Regions from separate parts of the Streptomyces sp. NPDC001222 genome, predicted to be linked through region 1. Evidence: riboswitches for the same ligand, from Rfam matches in the RefSeq annotation. Region 1 holds a riboswitch; each other region holds the start of a gene.
The links. Region 1 has a riboswitch for thiamine pyrophosphate ahead of ACFY2Z_RS40045 (thiamine ABC transporter substrate binding subunit). Riboswitches for the same ligand answer to the same signal wherever they lie in the genome.
Positions count from the first base shown of each region.

Region 2: linked by a shared signal. The riboswitch ahead of thiO (glycine oxidase ThiO) and the one ahead of ACFY2Z_RS40045 (thiamine ABC transporter substrate binding subunit) in region 1 are both predicted to bind thiamine pyrophosphate.
Region 3: linked by a shared signal. The riboswitch ahead of ACFY2Z_RS38785 (purine-cytosine permease family protein) and the one ahead of ACFY2Z_RS40045 (thiamine ABC transporter substrate binding subunit) in region 1 are both predicted to bind thiamine pyrophosphate.

Region 1 covers NZ_JBIAXT010000060.1:8,942-15,374, reverse strand. Annotated here, with positions in the region: gene ACFY2Z_RS40060 (phosphatidate cytidylyltransferase) at 1-414, shown strand, start outside; gene ACFY2Z_RS40055 (hypothetical protein) at 586-993, opposite strand; gene rlmN (23S rRNA (adenine(2503)-C(2))-methyltransferase RlmN) at 1,326-2,432, shown strand; TPP riboswitch at 2,498-2,603, shown strand; gene ACFY2Z_RS40045 (thiamine ABC transporter substrate binding subunit) at 2,731-3,768, shown strand; gene ACFY2Z_RS40040 (ABC transporter permease) at 3,744-5,417, shown strand; gene ACFY2Z_RS40035 (ABC transporter ATP-binding protein) at 5,420-6,433, shown strand, end outside.
Region 2 covers NZ_JBIAXT010000001.1:274,301-280,733, forward strand. Annotated here, with positions in the region: gene thiS (sulfur carrier protein ThiS) at 1-19, opposite strand, end outside; gene thiO (glycine oxidase ThiO) at 16-1,182, opposite strand; TPP riboswitch at 1,181-1,293, opposite strand; gene ACFY2Z_RS01270 (NAD(P)/FAD-dependent oxidoreductase) at 1,512-2,738, shown strand; gene ACFY2Z_RS01275 (Rv2175c family DNA-binding protein) at 2,889-3,254, shown strand; gene thiE (thiamine phosphate synthase) at 3,364-4,014, shown strand; gene metF (methylenetetrahydrofolate reductase [NAD(P)H]) at 4,136-5,059, shown strand; gene ACFY2Z_RS01290 (hypothetical protein) at 5,116-6,036, shown strand; gene ACFY2Z_RS01295 (phytoene desaturase family protein) at 6,111-6,433, opposite strand, start outside.
Region 3 covers NZ_JBIAXT010000052.1:28,377-34,809, reverse strand. Annotated here, with positions in the region: gene ACFY2Z_RS38815 (thiolase family protein) at 1-696, opposite strand, end outside; gene ACFY2Z_RS38810 (WhiB family transcriptional regulator) at 846-1,118, shown strand; gene ACFY2Z_RS38805 (Dps family protein) at 1,115-1,597, shown strand; gene ACFY2Z_RS38800 (DUF3140 domain-containing protein) at 1,669-2,007, shown strand; gene ACFY2Z_RS38795 (endonuclease) at 2,014-2,670, shown strand; gene ACFY2Z_RS38790 (jacalin-like lectin) at 2,820-4,151, shown strand; TPP riboswitch at 4,244-4,337, shown strand; gene ACFY2Z_RS38785 (purine-cytosine permease family protein) at 4,329-5,759, shown strand; gene thiD (bifunctional hydroxymethylpyrimidine kinase/phosphomethylpyrimidine kinase) at 5,756-6,433, shown strand, end outside.

The DNA of each region.
Region 1 (6,433 bases):
GACGGCCCGCAGCGCGTCCTGACCTTCCTGCTGCTGACGGTCGTCAGCGACACGGGCGCCTACGCGGTCGGCTGGCGGTTCGGCAGCCACAAGCTCGCTCCGCGCATCAGCCCCGGAAAGACCCGTGAGGGCCTCGTCGGAGCGGTGGCCTTCGCCATGGGGGCGGGGGCGCTGTGCATGCAGTATCTGATCGACGGCGGCACGTGGTGGGAGGGCCTGCTGCTGGGTCTCGCCGTCGCCGCCAGCGCCACGCTGGGCGATCTCGGCGAGTCCATGATCAAGCGTGACCTGGGCATCAAGGACATGGGCACGCTGCTGCCGGGCCACGGCGGCATCATGGACCGGCTCGACTCCCTGCTGCCCACCGCTCCGGTGGTCTGGCTGCTGCTCGTGCTCTTCGTCGGCAGCGGCTGAGGAATCGTCTCCCCGCGCGATCCATTCACCGAGGGCCCGCCGTCCACAGGGACGGCGGGCCCTTCGGCACTCGCCGTCCCCGGGCGGCTGCGGCAACCGGTGGGACGATAACGTCGCCAAGCCGCTGAACGCCGCTTTCGAAGTGGCCGGCTACGGCCGTGGAGCACCTGATCAGACGGTGACGGTCAGGATCTGAGAGCCGGTGAGTCGGTGGGTGGCGTTCTCGGCGTAGATCTTGACGTAGGCGGGAGCGGTGCCGGGTGCCTTCTTGAAGGAGAAGGAGTTGCCCAGGATGACCTGCGAGGAGACGAAGCAGGGGTTCTGCGGCGTCGGACCGCAGAAGCCCGGGCGGTAGTTGCGGGTGACGGTGTCCGCGGGGTCCTTGGGGTCCCAGGTGACCGTCACGGTCTGGCTGGCGGCGTCATAGGTGTAGGCGAGTCCCGTCGGCGCGGGGGCGTCCGCGGTCTGTGTCGGGGCGGCCACCGCGGTCCGCTGCGCCTGTGCCATTGCGGGCGCTGTCACCGCACCCAGCGTCAGTGCCACCCCCACGCTCACCGCGCCGATGCGGATCGTTCGCATTCCGGAACCCATAAGCCCTCCCCATTGGTGTGACGTCGACCGATTCAGCTCTGGTCGATCATCACGTGTCGAACACCGGCGGACCGTAGCTGTCGCTCCTGGCGTGTACGAGTCCGGTGGATGTTCGCGTGGTGAACATCATCTTGCCTGGGCGGTGCCGCCCCATTCCGCTACCGGAGCGCAGAACTCGGTGGGCACCCTGCCCGGGCCGTCCGTGGGCCGTCCGTGGGCCGTCCGAGGGTGGTCGGTCTCGACGCGCAACGACGACCGATGACGGCCGCCCGAAGGGACAGCCCAGGTCACCCGATTGGATCTGCGACACTGGTAACGCCATGCCTAAGCCCGGAGAACTCACTTTCGTCGCGCCGCGCGGAGCCAAGACCCCGCCGCGGCATCTTGCCGATCTCACGCCCGCCGAGCGCAAGGAGGCGGTCGCCGCGATCGGCGAGAAGCCGTTCCGCGCCAAGCAGCTCTCGCAGCACTACTTCGCGCGGTACTCGCACGAGCCGGAGCAGTGGACCGACATCCCCGCCGCCTCGCGCGGCAGGCTCCAGGAGGCGCTGCTCCCGGAGCTGATGACGGTCGTACGGCATCTGTCGACCGACGAGGAGACCACCCGCAAGACGCTGTGGCGGCTCTTCGACGGGACGCTCGTGGAGTCCGTGCTCATGCGCTACCCCGACCGGGTCACCATGTGCATCAGCTCCCAGGCGGGCTGCGGGATGAACTGCCCGTTCTGTGCCACCGGTCAGGCCGGCCTCGACCGCAACCTGTCCACCGCGGAGATCGTGCACCAGATCGTGGACGGCATGCGGGCGCTGCGCGACGGTGAGATCCCCGGCGGCCCGGCGCGGCTGTCCAACATCGTCTTCATGGGCATGGGCGAGCCTCTCGCCAACTACAAGCGCGTCGTCGGCGCCATCCGCGCCCTCACCGACCCCGCGCCGGACGGGCTCGGGCTGTCGCAGCGAGGGATCACCGTGTCGACCGTAGGCCTGGTGCCGGCCATCCACCGCTTCGCCGACGAGGGCTTCAAGTGCCGTCTCGCGATCTCGCTGCACGCGCCGGACGACGAGCTGCGTGACACTCTCGTGCCCGTCAACACGCGGTGGAAGGTGCGCGAGGTCCTCGACGCCGGGTTCGAGTACGCCGAGAGGTCCGGACGCCGGCTGTCCATCGAGTACGCCCTGATCCGGGACATCAACGACCAGGCGTGGCGCGGTGACCGGCTCGGCCGGCTGCTCAAGGGCAAGCCCGTGCACGTCAATCTGATCCCGCTCAACCCGACGCCCGGCTCCAAGTGGACCGCGTCACGGCCCGAGGACGAGAAGGCGTTCGTCGAGGCGATCGCCGCCCATGGAGTGCCGGTGACCATCCGGGACACCCGGGGCCAGGAGATCGACGGAGCGTGTGGTCAGCTGGCGGCCACCGAGCGGTAGTCTGATGGTCGTCCTATCTCATAGTCCGTAATCAGTCATAGCTGTTCACGGCTGTTCATATCTGCATATTCCGACAGGGGAGCGCCACAGCGCTGAGAGTGCGGGAGAGTCCGCAGACCCTCTGAACCTCGCCCAGGTCATTCTGGGTAGGAAGTTCGGTCTTCACTCGAGCTGTTGCGCCCTGCCCGGGGCCCTTCGGGGCTCCCGGGCGGGGCCGCGTCTCTTCCTGGTCACCTCCAGGAGGAATTCAGTGAGCATCACCGGCAGGCAGTTCGCGGCCGTTGCCGTCGGGCTGGGCATGGTCACGCTGTCCGCGTGCGGATCGTCCGGCTCCACCGCAGGGAGCGGCGGCGATCCCAAGACCGTGACCCTCGTCAGCCACGACTCATGGGCCGCCTCCAAGAGCGTCATCGCGGCGTTCGAGAAGGAGTCCGGCTACCACGTCAAGGTCCTCCCGGACGGCGACGCGGGTCAGGCCGTCAACAAGGCGATCCTCACCAAGGACAACCCGCAGGGCGACGTCTTCTTCGGCGTCGACAACACGCTGCTCTCCCGGGCCCTCGACAACGGGCTCTTCCAGCCGTACAGGGCCAAGGGGCTCGACCAGGTCGGCGCGCAGTACCGGCTGGACGGGGACAAGAACCGGGTCACCCCGATCGACTACGGCGACATCTGCGTCAACTACGACAAGAAGTACTTCGCCGACCACAAGCTCGCCCCGCCGGCCTCCTTCGACGACCTCGCCAAGCCCGCCTACAAGAACCTCCTCGTCACCGAGAACGCCGCCACCTCCTCGCCGGGCCTCGGCTTCCTGCTCGGCACCGCCGCGCAGTACGGCGACAAGGGCTGGCAGGAGTACTGGAACAAGCTCAAGGACAACGGCGTGAAGGTGGTCGACGGCTGGGAGCAGGCCTACGACCAGGAGTTCTCCGGTTCGGCCGGCGGCAGGAAGGCGGGCGGCGACCGGCCGCTCGTCGTGTCGTACGCCTCCTCCCCGCCCGCCGAGGTCGTCTACGCCAAGCCGCGGCCCACGACCGCGCCGACCGGCGTCGCGACCGGCACCTGCTTCCGCCAGATCGAGTTCGCCGGACTGCTGACCAACGCTCACAACCCCAAGGGTGCCAAGGCGTTCCTCGACTTCCTGATCAGCAGGAGGTTCCAGGAGGACATGCCGCTCAACATGTACGTCTACCCGGTCGTGCGGGGCGCGCGGGTGCCCGCCGAGTTCACCGAGTACGGGCCCGCCGCCAAGAACCCCGAGACCATGGCCCCGACGAAGATCGCCGCCAGCCGTGACCAGTGGGTCAGGTCGTGGACGTCGCTCGTACTGAAGTAACCCCGAGGAAGCGGGCGAACCGGGGCGCCGCGGCGCGCCTCGGGCTGATGGCCCTGCCTGTCGCGTTCTTCGCGGTCTTCTTCGCCTACCCCGTCGCCGCGATCGTCGCGCGCGGTCTGCGCGTCGACGGGGTATGGCGCCTCGGGCGCCTGGCGGACGTGCTCGCACAGCCGGACATCCGGCATGTGCTGTGGTTCACCACCTGGCAGGCGCTCGTCTCCACCGCGCTCACCCTGCTCGTGGCGATGCCCGGCGCCTATGTCTTCGCCCGGCTGGACTTCGCCGGCAAGCAGCTGCTGCGCGCGGTCGTCACCGTCCCGTTCGTGCTGCCCACGGTGGTCGTCGGCACGGCCTTCCTGGCGCTCGTCGGCCGCGGCGGACTCCTCGACGACCTGTGGGGCGTCCGGCTCGACACCACCGTGTGGGCCATCCTGCTCGCGCATGTCTTCTTCAACTACGCGGTCGTCGTCCGCACGGTCGGCGGCCTGTGGGCGCAGCTCGACCCGCGCCAGGAGCAGGCCGCGCGGGTGCTCGGCGCCTCCCGCGCCGCCGCATGGCGGACGGTGACGCTGCCCGCCCTCGGCCCGGCGGTGGCCGCCGCCGGCCTCATGGTCTTCCTGTTCACCTTCACCTCGTTCGGCGTGGTGCAGATCCTGGGCGGCCCCACCTTCTCCACCCTGGAGGTGGAGATCTACCGGCAGACCTCCGAGATCTTCGACCTGTCCACGGCCGCCGTGCTGACGATCGTGCAGTTCCTGGCGGTCGGCGCGATCCTCCTGGTGCACGCCTGGACCGTGCGCCGCCGGGAGAGTGCGCTCCGGCTGGTCGACGCGTCCCGCACGGCGCGCAGACCGCGCGGGGCCGGCCAGTGGGCGCTGCTCGTCTCGGTCCTCGCCACCGTCGCCGTCCTGCTCGTCCTGCCGCTCGCCGTGCTCGTCGCCCGGTCGCTCGACGCGTCCGGGTTCGCGTACTACGCGGCCCTCACGCACACGGACGGCGGCACCTTCCTCGTCGCGCCGGTCAACGCGATCGGCAACTCCCTGGCGTACGCCGCCGCCGCCACCCTCATCGCCGTGCTGATCGGCTCGCTCGCCGCCGCGGCCCTCGCCCGCCGGGACGCCGGCCGCCTGGTACGGGGCTTCGACGCGCTGCTGATGCTGCCGCTGGGCGTGTCCGCCGTGACCGTCGGCTTCGGGTTCCTGATCTCCCTCGACCGGCCGCCGCTGGACCTGCGCGGTTCCTGGATCCTGGTGCCGCTCGCACAGGCCCTGGTGGGCGCCCCCTTCGTCGTACGGACCATGCTGCCCGTGCTGCGGGCCGTCGACGAGCGGCTGCGGGAGGCGGCGGCCGTGCTCGGTGCCTCACCCTGGCGGGTGTGGCGGGAGGTCGACCTGCCGATCGTGCGGCGGGCGCTGCTGATCGCGGCCGGGTTCGCGTTCGCGGTGTCGCTGGGCGAGTTCGGGGCGACCGTGTTCATCGCCCGGCCCGGCAACCCCACGCTGCCCGTCGCGGTGGCGCGGCTGCTCGCGCGGCCCGGCGACCTCAACTACGGCCAGGCGATGGCCCTTTCGACGATCCTGATGGTGGTGTGCGCGGTGGCGCTGCTGGTCCTGGAGCGGTTGCGGACCGATCGGACGGGGGAGTTCTGACGATGCTCACGCTTGAGCGGGCGACCGTACGTTTCCGGGGAGGCACCGCGCTCGACGGAGTCGACCTCGCGGTCGCCGAGCACGAGGTGGTGTGCGTGCTCGGGCCCAGCGGCGGCGGCAAGTCGACGCTGCTGCGGACCGTGGCCGGGCTGCAACCGCTGGACTCCGGGCGGGTGGTGCTCGGCGGACGCGATCTGGCCGGGGTGCCCGCGCACCGGCGCGGGGTCGGGCTGATGTTCCAGGACCACCAGCTGTTCCCGCAGCGGGACGTGGGCGGGAACGTCGCCTTCGGGCTGCGGATGCAGGGCGTCTCACGCGGCGAACGGGACGAACGAGTCAGGGAGTTGCTGGACCTCGTCGGGCTGCCCGGGGCCGCGGGACGGGCCGTCGCCACGCTCTCCGGCGGTGAGCAGCAGCGCGTCGCGCTCGCCCGTGCGCTCGCTCCCCGACCCCGGCTGCTGATGCTGGACGAGCCGCTGGGCCAGCTCGACCGGTCGCTGCGGGAGCGCCTGGTCGTCGAACTGCGGGACCTGTTCGGCCGGTTGGGCACGACCGTGCTCGCGGTCACCCATGACCAGGGCGAGGCCTTCGCGCTCGCGGACCGGGTCGTGGTGATGCGCGAGGGGCGGATCGCCCAGTCCGGTACACCCCTTGAGGTCTGGCAGCGGCCCGCGGACGCGTTCGTGGCACGCTTCCTCGGCTTCGACAACGTGGTGGAGGCGACGGTCTCCGGGGAGGCCGCGGACACGCCGTGGGGCAAGGTCCCCGTCCCAAAGGGCTCCCCGCAGGGGCCGCGCGGACTGCTCGTACGGCCCGCCGGAGTACGGCTCGTGCCGGTCTCCGAAGGACTGCGCTGCACGGTGACCGCACGAACCTTCCGCGGCACCCATGTCGCCGTCAGACTGCAGCCCGAGCAGGCACCCGCGCTGGAGGCCGCATGTCCGCTGCGTGCCGCACCGGAGCCCGGCGACGAGACCGGGGTGGTGTTCGACGGGGCCGAGGTCGCCGTCCTCGGG
Region 2 (6,433 bases), on a different contig from region 1:
CGTTGACCGAGATGTTCATGCGGGCTGCTCCGTGAGCGCGGTGGCGGCGAACCGCCGAGGGGTGAAGGGGCGCGCCTCGTCCGGGAGGCCGCCCGTGGTCAGAACGTGGGCCATGACATCGCCGGTCACCGGGGTGAGCAGGACGCCGTTGCGGTAGTGGCCCGTGGCCAGCAGCAGGCCGTCCAGCTCGGTCGGGCCGAGCAGCGGCGCGTTGTCCGGGGAGCCCGGGCGCAGTCCGGCCCGGGTCTCGGTGAGCGCCAGCTCGGTGATCCCCGGGACCAGCTCGTGCGCGTCGCGCAGCAGCTCGTAGACCCCGCCCGCGGTGACCGTCGTGTCCCAGCCCAGTTCCTCGCTGGTCGCGCCGACCACCAGCTCGCCGTTCTCGCGCGGCACCAGGTAGAGGTGGCCGCCGCGCACGACGGCGCGCACGGTACGGCTCAGGAACGGGGCGTACCGCTTCGGCACGGTCAGCCGCAGCACCTGCCCCTTCACGGGGCGTACGGGCGGCAGCACCTCGTCGGGCACCCCCGCGAGCTGCCCGCTGAGACTGCCCGCGGCCAGCACGACCTGCTCCGCGGCCAGGTCGGTGCCGTCGGCGGTCCGGATGCCGGCGGCCCGCCCCCGCAGCACCGTCAGCCGCTCGGCCCAGCCCCGGTGGAAGCCCACCCCGGCCCGTTCACAGGCCGTGACCAGCGCCGCGACCAGCCGCCGCGGGTCGATCTGGTGGTCGCCGTCGACCTTGAGCCCGCCGCGCACCCCGGGGGCGAGCATCGGCTCCAGGCGTCGGCAGTCACGGCCGCTCAGCCATTCCGACGCGAGGCCGGAGCGCTGCTGGAGGGCATGCAGGTCCCGCATATGAGCTCGGTCGTCGGCGTCGAGCGCGACGGCGAGCGTGCCGCACCGCCGGTATCCGAGGTCCTGCCCGGTGGCCTCGGTCAGCTCGGCGGCGAAGTCCGGGTAGCGCCGCGCGGACTCCAGATTGAGCGCGAGCAGCGTCTGCTCGCCGTAGTGCAGTTCGGTGACGGCGGCCAGCATCCCCGCGGCCACCTGGGCGGCGCCGCCACCCGGAGCGGGATCGACCACGGTCGTGGCGAGCCCGCGCTGCGCGGCGCGCCAGGCCGTGACGAGTCCGATGACCCCGCCCCCGACGACGAGGACGTCCGAGGTACGTGTGGGTGACATGGGCGTTCAGCCCCCTCCCTTCGCCGGCATGATCCGGATCAGGTTCGTACGGTCGGAGGCCGGCCAGCCTCCCTCTCAGCCCGGTGCGTCCGGGCTCCCGCGAGTGCTTGTACGGGGGCCACCCTAATCCGTGGCCGTCCGCGCCGGTAAGGGAGCCTCCCGGGGGGCCGAGGTTGTGCGGAGCCGCGGCGGGTAGGCGCAAGGGGACCCCCGGTCTCCGGCAGGCACTGCTCGGGCGGGGTCGCGGCAGGCAGCGGGACGAGTGCTGTGCAGCAGGTCACTCAGCATGCCCGCTGACTGACACATTGTCAGTTGGCTAGGGTGATCAGGTGAGCGAGCAGACGCAGGAGCGGGGCGATTCGGCACGGCGCGTCGTCGTCGTGGGTGCGGGCATGGCCGGGGTGCAGACCGCGGTCGCGCTGCGCGAGCAGGGGTTCACCGGCCGGGTGACGCTGATCGGTGCGGAGCCGCACCAGCCGTACGACAGGCCGCCGCTGTCCAAGGCCGTGCTGCTCGGCAAGGCCGAGGGCTCAGCCTTCGACGTCGACTTCGAGGCCCTCGGCATCGAGCTGCGGCTGGGCTGCGAGGTGGTCGGCCTGCGCACCCGCGACCACGAACTGGACACCGTGGAGGGACCCGTCCCCTACGACGTGCTCGTCCTCGCCACCGGAGCGGAACCGATCCAGCTGCCGGGCGCCGAAGGCGTCCCCGGGGTGCATCTGCTGCGCACGCTGGACGACGCCGAGCGGCTGCGGCCGGTCCTCGCCGAGCAGCACGACATCGTGGTCGTGGGCGCGGGCTGGATCGGTGCCGAGTTCGCCACCGCCGCGCGCGAGGCGGGCTGCGCCGTGACCGTGGTGGAGGCCGCGGACCGGCCGCTCGCGGGAGCGCTGCCCGCGGAGGTGGCCGCCCCGATGGCGGTCTGGTACGCGGACAGCGGGGCGGATTTGCGCACCCACGCGCGCGTGGACCGCATCGAGCCCGGGGCCGTGGTGCTCGACGACGGGTCCCGGGTGCCCGCGGACGCGGTGGTCGTGGGCATCGGCGCGCGTCCGGCCACGGCGTGGCTCGCCGGCTCGGGCATCGAGCTGGGCGCGCACGGGGAGGTGCCGGCCGACGAGCACCTGCGCACCTCGGTGCCGGACGTGTACGCGGTCGGGGACTGCGCGTCCTTCCCGTCGGGGCGGTACGAGCAGCGCCTGCTGGTCCACCACTGGGACAACGCCCTCCAGGGCCCGCGCACGGTGGCCGCGAACATCATCGGGGAGACCCCGATGGCGTACGACCCCGTGCCGTACTTCTGGTCGGAGCAGTTCGGCCGCTTCGTCCAGTACGTGGGCCACCACGCCGCGGCCGACACGACCGTCTGGCGCGGGAACCCGCAGGGCGCCGCCTGGGCCGTGTGCTGGCTGCGCTCGGGCAGCCTGGTGGGCCTGCTGGCGGTGGGCCGCCCCCGGGACCTGGCGCAGGGCCGCCGTCTGATCGAGTCGGGCACCCCGATGGACCCGGAGCTGCTGGCGGACGCGTCGCGCCCGCTGAAGGAGGCGACGGCGTAGGGGCGGGTCCCGGGCGCCGCGACCGGGCCTGGCCCGTCCCCCCGTTCGCGGGACGGCCGGGGCCCTCCGTGTCCACCGCCGGAGGCAACCGGCACTCTGCCGGAGGTGCCCCGCTTCCGACTGTCAGTCCGGGATGGCACGCTTGATCCCGTGACCGAGATTGACGCAAAGATTGATGCTCTCGTCCCCGGCTGGCTCACCCTCCCCGACATCGCCGAGGCACTCGACGTGGAGGTGACCCGCGTGCGGCAGCTGGTCAAGGAGGGCCAGCTCATCGCCGTACGCCGTGGCGAGAACCGCGCACTGCACGTTCCCGACGCCTTCATCGACGGGGACAAGGTGGTCAAGGGCCTGTCCGGCACCCTGACCCTCCTGCGGGACGACGGCTTCACGGTCGAAGAGATGATCGAGTGGCTGTTCACCTCCGACCCGACCCTCCCCGGCACCCCCGCGCAGGCCCTCAGGGAGAATCGCGGCACGGAGGTGAAGCGCCGCGCTCAGGCGCTCGCTGTCTGATCCGATCGAGAACAACCGTCCGGCGTACGGGCCGCGGGTCCACGGGCCCCGGCCTCCGGCCGACCGCGCCCGCCGCGGCCCGTACGCCACCGACCCCGGGGGACCCATCGTGCCCGACACCGCCCGCACCGCCCGGCTCGCCGACGCCCGCGTCTATCTGTGCACGGACGCCCGCACCCGCCAGGGCGACGTCGCCGAGTTCCTCGACGCGGTCCTGGCCGGCGGCGTCGACATCGTGCAGCTGCGCGACAAGGGCATGGAGGCGGCCGAGGAACTGGAGCACCTGGCGGTCTTCGCCGACGTCTGCGCCCGCCACGGCAAGCTGCTCGCGGTGAACGACCGCGCGGACGTCGCCCATGCCGCCGCCTCGGACGTCCTGCACCTCGGCCAGGGCGACCTGCCCGTCCCCGCGGCCCGCGCCGTCCTCGGCGACGACGTCCTCATAGGCCGCTCGACGCACTCCGTGGCGGAGGCCGAGTCCGCCGCCGTCCAGGACGGCGTGGACTACTTCTGCACCGGGCCCTGCTGGCCCACCCCCACCAAGCCCGGCCGCCCCGCCCCCGGCCTCGACCTGGTCCGGCACACCGCCGCGCTGGGCACCGACCGGCCCTGGTTCGCCATCGGAGGCATCGACCTCGGCAATCTGGACCAGGTGCTGGAGGCCGGCGCCCGCCGGGTGGTCGTCGTCCGCGCGATCACGGAGGCGGACGACCCCGGCGCCGCGGCGGCGGAGTTCGCGAAGCGGCTGCGGACGGCGTAGGGCGGCCGGTTCGACGGCCCGATCATGCGAGGATGTCCGACTGGTGGACAACAGTGCGACAATTCCGGCAAATCTCCGGCGTCCTGTTGGGGGACCGCCTCCCCCTGGCTAACCTGCGACTATGGCCCTCGGAACCGCATCCACGAGGTCTGATCGCGCGCGAACAGTGCGTGACATCCTCGCCACCGGTAAGACGACGTACTCGTTCGAGTTCTCGGCGCCGAAGACCCCCAAGGGCGAGCGGAACCTGTGGAGCGCGCTGCGCAGGGTCGAGGCGGTGGCCCCGGACTTCGTCTCCGTGACCTACGGCGCGGGCGGTTCCACCCGCGCGGGCACGGTGAAGGAGACCGAGCAGATCGTCGCGGACACGACGCTGACCCCGGTCGCCCACCTCACCGCGGTCAACCACTCCGTCGCGGAGCTGCGCAACATCGTCGGCCAGTACGCGGACGCCGGGATCCGCAACATGCTCGCCGTGCGCGGCGATCCGCCCGGCGACCCGATGGGCGACTGGGTCCCGCACCCCAAGGGCCTGACCTACGCGGCCGACCTGGTCCGGCTCATCAAGGAGGCGGGCGACTTCTGTGTGGGGGTCGCCGCCTTCCCCGAGATGCACCCGCGCTCCAGCGACTGGGACACGGACGTCTCGCACTTCGTCGACAAGTGCCGGGCCGGCGCCGACTACGCGATCACCCAGATGTTCTTCCAGCCGGAGTCCTATCTGCGGCTGCGCGACCGGGTCGCCGCGGCGGGCTGTGCGACCCCGGTCATCCCCGAGGTCATGCCGGTCACCAGCGTGCGGATGCTGGAGCGGCTGCCACAGCTCAGCAACGCCGCCCTCCCCGCCGCCCTGAAAGAGCGGATCCTCGCAGCCAAAGACGATCCGGCGGCTGTACGCTCGATTGGCATCGAGTTCGCCACGGAGTTCTGCGCGAGGCTGCTGGCCGAGGGAGTCCCCGGACTGCACTTCATTACACTCAACAACTCCACGGCGACGCTGGAAATCTACGAAAATCTGGGCCTGCACCACCCGCAGCGGGCCTAGACCGGTCGCACCCAACTACGACACACTGCGTAGCGGCCACTGGGAGAGGGGCGTACATGGGCTGGGCGGTCCTCTACATCGCGTTCGGCATCGTCGCGCTGTGGCTTCTGGGCGAGGTGCTGCTGCAGTACAAGGCTCGACTGCGCTGGCGGCTGCTGGCGTTCGTCGGCTTCCTCGGGGTCGTGCTCGGCGTGCTGACCGCCTCGGTGCTGGTCATCGCCGTGGGCGCCGCGGCGTTCGCGGTCGGACAGACCTATGTCACGCTGTCGTTCCGCCGAGGCTTCGCGGCCGGCTGGGCGGTCGGCAACCGTCCGCGTGAGGGCGGTGGCAGCAAGCGCCGCCGGGGCGAGTCGGCCCGGCAGGAGCAGGTGCCGGAGGACGACGGCCCCGACGACGAGCAGCCGACCGCGGCGACGCCCCCGCAGGACGACGCCTACGACGACGACAACGTCTTCAACCGTGCCCAGCCCGCGGCGAGCGCCGCCGAGGCGACCGCCGTGTACGAGCCGCAGCCGCTGCCCGAGGAGACCGGCTCGTACGGCGTCTACACGGGCGCGGCGTACGCGGCCGCCACGGACCCGTCCTACGCGAACGCGGGCCAGACCCAGGACCAGCAGGCCTACGCCTACGACGGCTACTCCGGCTACGACCAGCAGGGGTACGGTTACGAGGGCGCCCAGCAGCAGTACGGCGGCTACTCCGACCCCTACGCCGGCACCCAGACCTACGGCGGCTACGACCCCGCGTACGGCGGCCAGGAGCAGTACGGACAGCAGGCGTACGGCCAGGAGCAGTACCCGGGCGGTACGTACGGCGAGACCCCGGCCGGCGGTGTCTGGGTCCCCCAGCAGCGCAGCAACGAGGACGCGTTCGGCGGTGAGCTGCCGCAGGAGCAGCCGTACCCCTACCAGGGGAACGGCACCGTGCCGAACGGCACCGCGCCGGGCCACGGCTACGACGAGCAGTACCGTTTCTGAACGAACGCCTCACATCCGTCCGAGGGCCCGGTGCAGAAGCACCGGGCCCTCGCGTACGGCCTGCCCCCGGTGCCTCACTGCGAGCCCCGGAAGTCCGGCCCCTCCACGATCAGTCCGGCGACCAGGGCCCCCGACATCCCGGCGTGAGGAAGCCCACCCCCGGGGTGGGACCAGCCGCCGACCGTGAACAGGCCGGGCAGACGCGTGTTGTTGGACGGCTGCAGCAGCCGTCCGCCGGCCGCCGCGAGGGCCGGTGCCGGGACCGCACCGCCGGGCACACCGGTCTCCTCGGTGATGTCGCCCGGGGCGCGCACCTCCCGCCACAGCACCCGGTCGCGCAGACCGGGTATCGCGCGCTCGGCGGTCTCCACGATCCGGTCCACATCGGACGCGGACG
Region 3 (6,433 bases), on a different contig from region 1:
GGCGAGTTTCTCGTACGAGGTGTCCTCGCGGACGCATTCGTCGGCGGCGACCACCACCCCGTCCGGCCTGGTCACGGGCAACAGTTCGCCGTCGAACCAGCCGTTCTTGCGGGCGTCCGCGGCCCGGCGGTGGCTGCGCAGCGCGAACTCGTCCTGGCGGGCGCGCTCGATGCCGTACCGCTCCGCCACCTCCTCAGCGGTCTCCCCCATGGACAGCAGTCCGTGGAGGTCCTTCATCGCGGGGTTGACCAGGCGCCAGCCGAGACGGGTGTCGGCGGTCTCCATACGGTGCGGCAGGACCTCGTCGGGGCGGGGCAGCACGAAGGGAGCGCGGCTCATGGACTCGGAGCCGCCCGCGAGCACGATGTCCGCCTCGCCCGCCGCGATCGTGCGGGCGGCGGCCGTCACCGCCTCCAGGCCGGAGGCGCACAGCCGGTTGACCGTGGCGCCCGGGACGGATGCGGGCAACCCGGCGAGGAGGACGGCCATGCGGGCGACGTTGCGGTTGTCCTCGCCGGACTGGTTGGCGGCGCCCCAGTAGACGTCGTCGACACGGCCCGGGTCGAGGCCGGGCACCTGCGCGACCAGGTCGCGGATCACGGCCGCGGCCAGGTCGTCGGGCCGTACGGAGGACAGCGCGCCGCGCAGCTTGCCGATGGGGGTGCGGCGGGCTGCCGCGAAGTGGACGGTACGCACGACGGGACTCCTGACCGGCCTCAACCATTAATTAGCACCGCTAGTTTTGAACTATAGACCGCGGACGGCCCGCCGGGAAGTTCCCCGATCCGTTCCCGGGCGTGCCCGCACCGGGTTTCACCCCATCCGCCTCGGGCACCCGGGCGGCCATGGAGTGGTTGCGGCACGCGGCATGCGTGGGCGAGGACCCCGACCTGTTCTTCCCGGTGGGGTCCTCAGGGCCCGCACTGGAGGAGACCGCCGCCGCCAAGCGCGTCTGCCGTCGCTGCCCGGTGATCGGCGAGTGCCTGGACTGGGCGCTGCGCAGCGGGCAGACGGCGGGCGTCTGGGGCGGCACGGGTGAGCAGGAACGCGACGAGCTGCTCCGGACCGCGAAAGACCGCACGCCGAGTACACAGAGGACAAGGAGAAGCGCGCGATGACCGTGGTGCACGGCACGCTGACCGAACCCGCACGCCGGGTCACGGGGGACGCCCTGCAGGAGACCCTGGTGGATCTGCTGGGGTTGTCGCTCGTCGGAAAGCAGGCCCACTGGAACATCGTCGGACCGAGGTTCCGTTCGATCCACCTCCAGCTGGACGAGGTGGTGGCCACGGCACGCTCGTACGCCGACACGGTGGCCGAGCGGGCCGCCGCGCTGGGCGTCCCGCCGGACGGGCGGCCGGAGACCGTCGCGTCCGCCTTCGGTCTGCCGGGCGTGAAGGACGGCCGGCTGCGGGACACGGACGTCGTACGACTGATGGCGGAGTCGCTGCAGACGGCGATCGGACGGCTGCGCACCCGGATCGACGCCACGGAGAAGGCCGATCCGGTCACCCAGGACCTGCTGATCGGTCTCACCGCGGAGCTGGAGAAGCAGCGCTGGATGTTCGACGCCGAGAACTGGCCGCGGGAGGACTGAACCGGAGCGGCCGGGCCCGTCCCTCCGGGGACGGACAGGGCCCCGCCACCGAGGGCGGAGAGGAGTACGCCATGACCGACGCCCTGGAGATGGACGCGCTGTGGGCCGAGTTCCACCGCGTGGTGAACATGACGTCCCAGGAACTCGCGGCCTGGCTGCGGGTCCGGGACGCGGGCGAGGACACCGAGCCGCTGCCCGAGCGGGCGGGCCCGCCGACGGGGCGGCATGTCCTCGCGATCCTGCAGAAGCGGCGCACGGATCTGACCGACGACGACGTCGAGGTGATGCGCGAGGTCGTGGACACCGTGACGGACGGGCAGGACCTGGAGAACGAGCCCGAGGTGGTGGACGACGAGCGGCGCCACCGGTTGATGACGATCGGCCACGACCCGCTCAGGCCGGGGCGGTGAGACCCCGTGCCTCGCCAGGACAAGGCGGACCGTGTCGTCGCGGAACTGCTCGGCGAGCACGGTCACACGTATGCCGAGGAGGCCGGCATCCCGCTGAAGGACACCCCGCAGCCGCTCTATCGGCTGCTGCTGATGTCCCTGCTGCTCAGCGCCCGCATCCGCACCTCGATCGCCCTCGAGACGGTGCGGGCGCTGCAGGAGGCGGGTCTGCGGGATCCGCGGCGCATGGCCGGGGCCGACTGGCAGGAGCGCGTGGACGCGCTGGGGCGCGGCGGCTACCGGCGCTACGACGAGCGCACGGCGACCCAGCTCGGCGACGGCGCCGAGCTGTTGACGGAGCGTTGGGGTGGCGATCTGCGGCGGATGCGGAAGGAGGCGCACGGGGACGTTCCTGAGCTGCGCCGGTTGCTCCAGGAGATACCGGGGATGGGGCCGGCGGGGGCCGACATCTTTCTGCGGGAGGTGCAGCGGGTCTGGCCGGAGGTGGGGCCCTATCTGGACGCCAAGGCCCTGTCCGGGGCGGAGCGGCTCGGTCTGCCCAAGGACCCGCAGCGGCTGGTGCGGCTCGCCGGGGACACCGAACCGGCCGTGCTGTCGGCCGCGTTGGTGCGTGCGGCTCTGGACAAGAACGTGGCGCAGGAGGTCCTGGAACACGCGGCCTAGGGTCGTCGTCGACGCTGGGGCGACCGTTGGGTGAAGTCTTGCCCGAAGCGGCAGAAAGCGCATTCCCTCACAGCTTCGGCCGCTACGTTGGCCGCTGCGTTTTGGCATGCGCGCAACATCCCCCTCGTCACCCCAGGAGCCGTACCCCCATGCGCAGACTCCTCGCCACCCTCGCGGCGACGGCCGCCGTGTTCGGTGGACTCACCACCGCCGCACCCGCCGCTCAGGCGGCCGACTCGGGCACGTTCCGCGTGCTCAGCTACAACGTCGCGGGCCTCCCCGAAGGCCTCTCCAGCGCCCCGACGCCCCGTCAGTCGAGCACGACGACGATCGGCGGGCGGCTCGGCCCGTACGACATCGTCCATGTGCAGGAGGACTTCAACTACCACTCCTACCTGTACGCCTCCGACACACACCCCTACCGCACGCCCACCAGCGGCGGGGCCGGCATCGGCAGCGGCCTCAACACCCTGTCCGACCTGCCGTACGACACCGATGACTTCGAGCGCGTCCACTGGAACTCGTGCCAGTACGACTCGGGCGACTGCCTCACCCCCAAGGGCTTCACGTTCATGCGGGAGCGGCTCGCCGAGGGCGTGTACGTCGACTTCTACAACCTGCACACCAACGCGGGGACGAACGCCGGCGACCTGGCCTCGCGCGCGGACAACCTCAGCCAGCTGACGGACTTCATCCGCACCCACTCCGCGGGCGACGCCGTCGTGGTGATGGGCGACACCAACACCCGCTACACCCGCTCCGGTGACACCATCGCGGAGTTCGCCGCGGCCAACGGCCTCACCGACGCCTGGGTCCAGCTCATACGCGGCGGCACCCCGCCCGCCAAGGGCAGCGACGCGCTGGTCTGCGACGAGAACGCGGCCACGAACAGCTGCGAGGTCGTCGACAAGGTCCTCTACCGGGGCAGCACGCTCGTCTCACTGAACGCCACCTCGTACAACAACGAGCACGCGAAGTTCCTCACCGACGACGGGCTCATGCTCTCCGACCACGACCCGATCACCGCGACGTTCGGCTGGTCGCGCAACTCCGCCTTCCAGCTCAGTGACCAGTTCGGCGGGCCGCACGGGGACTACTTCGACGACATCGACAGCGTCCCGGCGGGCGCGCGCGCCACGAGCATCACCCTGCGCAGCGGCTCCCGCGTCGACCGCATCGGCCTGACACTGAGCAACGGCACCACGCTCGCCCACGGCGGCACCGGCGGCACGGCCTCGTCCCTCACCCTGGGCAGCGGCGAGTACGTGACGAGCGCGCAGCTGTGCGAGGGCCAGTACGACGGCCACACGAGGATCTTCTACGCCAAGTTCACGACCAATCTCGGAAACAGCCTGGCGGGCGGCACCACGACCTCCGACTGCGTGACACGCACGGCGCCCAGCGGCTGGCAGATCGCCGGATTCCACGGCCGCTCCGGCGACGAGGTCGACAAGACCGGCTTCATCTACACCCGGCGCTGACACGGCACGTCGTAGAGCAGAAGGGCCGCTGCAGGATCCGGCAGTGGCCCTTCCGTATGGCACATCCCAGGGCTCGGGTTAACCTTGCCGCCGTACCGGACACGGGGTGCCCCGCCAGGGGCTGAGATCACACCCGTCGAACCTGAACCAGTTCGTACTGGCGGAGGGATGTCTTTCATGCCTTTGGCGCATGTTCCCGGCGGGCTGCCCGCCGACAGCCGGCGAGCCGTCTTCGACGGCCGGATGCCCAGCGCTCCCGGCGATCTCCGGATCGAGGGGCACGGCATCGAACCGGTCCCCGAGACCCATCGCTACGGCGGCGCGGGCCGGCTGTTCACCGTGTGGTTCGCACCCAATCTGACCATGACCGGTGTGTTCACCGGCACCATAGGCATCGCGCTCGGCCTTGACTTCACCACCGCGCTCGCCGCCGTCGTCCTCGGCACACTGATCGGCGCGGTGCCCACCGCCTATCTGAGCACCTGGGGCAGTCGCACCGGCGCGGGGCAGCTCCCCCTCGCCCGGCTCGCGTTCGGGCGTGCGGTCGCGCTGCCCGGTGTGCTGCAGTGGCTGTCGTCGGTCGCCTGGGACGCCCTGATCGGGCTCTTCGGCGGGGACGCGCTGGCGCGGCTGTGCGGCTGGCCGTTCTGGCTGGGTGTCCTCGTCATCATGCTGGCGCAGGGGGCCCTGGGCGTCCTCGGCTACGAGGCCATCCACCGCCTCCAGATCGTCATGACCTTCGTGCTCGCGGCCGCCTTCACGCTGATCGCCCTGCGGATGTCCGGCAGCGTCCAGGTGGCCGCGACGGGCAGCGCACACGGCGCCGACCGGGCGGGCGCGTTCGTGCTGACCAGCACCATCGCCCTCAGTCTGGCCCTGTCCTGGGCCCCGTACGCCAGCGACTTCAGCCGCTATCTGCCGCGTGCCACGTCCCGCTCCCGGATGTTCTGGTGCACGCTGCTCGGGCTCGTGGTGTCCTACGTGGCCGTCCAGGCCCTCGGGCTGTGGGGCGCGTCCGCGCTGACCGACCAGACGGCCACAGGGGTGGACACGCTGCTGGGCGGCGGCACGGCGGGCGCCTTCGGACTGCTGGCCGTGGCGCTCGCGGCCCTGTGCAGCAACGCGATGAACGACTACAGCGGCTCCCTGGCGCTGCAGACCGTGGGCGTGCGCATACCGCGCCCGGCGGCGGCCGCGCTCGCCGTGCTGCTCGGCTTCCCACTGGTGCTGTGGATGCACGCGGCCGACACGACGGCCCGCTTCCAGAACGTCCTGCTGTTCGTGAGCTACTGGATCCCCGGGTTCGTGGCGATCGTGGTCGTGGACTGGCTCGCCCGGCGCGGCAGCCGCATCGATCTCGCCGCCGAGGCGGCCCGGCCCCGGCCGGCCTGGCTCCCGGTGCTGGCGTTCGCCGTCGCCTTCGCCGCGGCGGTGCCGTTCATGGACACCGGACTGTACGTGGGCCCAGTCGCCCACACACTGCACGGCGCCGACATCTCGTACTACGTGGCGTTCGTGGTGGCGCTCGCGGTGTACGCGCCGCTGCGCGCCCGGCAGGCCCGGGAGCACCGAGAGACCACCCAGACCCGAGAGGAGGGTCGCGCATGACCGCGCCGTCCCGTGTGCTCACGATCGCCGGATCCGACTCCGGCGGCGGTGCCGGGATCCAGGCCGACCTCAAGACGATGCTGGCGCTCGGCGCCCATGGCATGAGCGTGATCACCGCGGTCACGGCGCAGAACTCCGTCGGGGTGCAGGGCGCCTGGGAACTGCCCGCGGAGGCGGTCCGCGCGCAGTACCGCAGCGTCGTCGACGACATCGGCGTCCAGGCGGTCAAGACCGGCATGCTCGCCTCGCCCACGCTGGTCACGACGGTGGCCGATCTGCTCACCGATGAGGCGGCCCCGGTCGTCGTGGACCCGGTCAGCGTCTCCAAGCACGGGGACCGGCTGCTCGCCGACGACGCGCTGGACGCCGTACGCACCCGGCTGCTGCCGCTCGCCACGGTCACCACGCCCAATCTGGACGAGGTCGCGGAGCTGACCGGGCTGCGGGTGACCGACGAGCCGGGGATGCGCCGCGCGGCCGAGCACCTGCTGTCGTACGGGCCCCGATGGGTCCTGGTCAAGGGCGGGCATCTGCCCGGGGCGGCCGTGGACCTGCTGACGGACGGCCGAGAGGAGCACTGGCTGCGCGCCGAGCGCCACGACAACCGGCACACCCACGGCACGGGCTGCACGCTCGCCTCGGCCGTCGCGGTCGGGCTCGCCCAGGGCCTAACG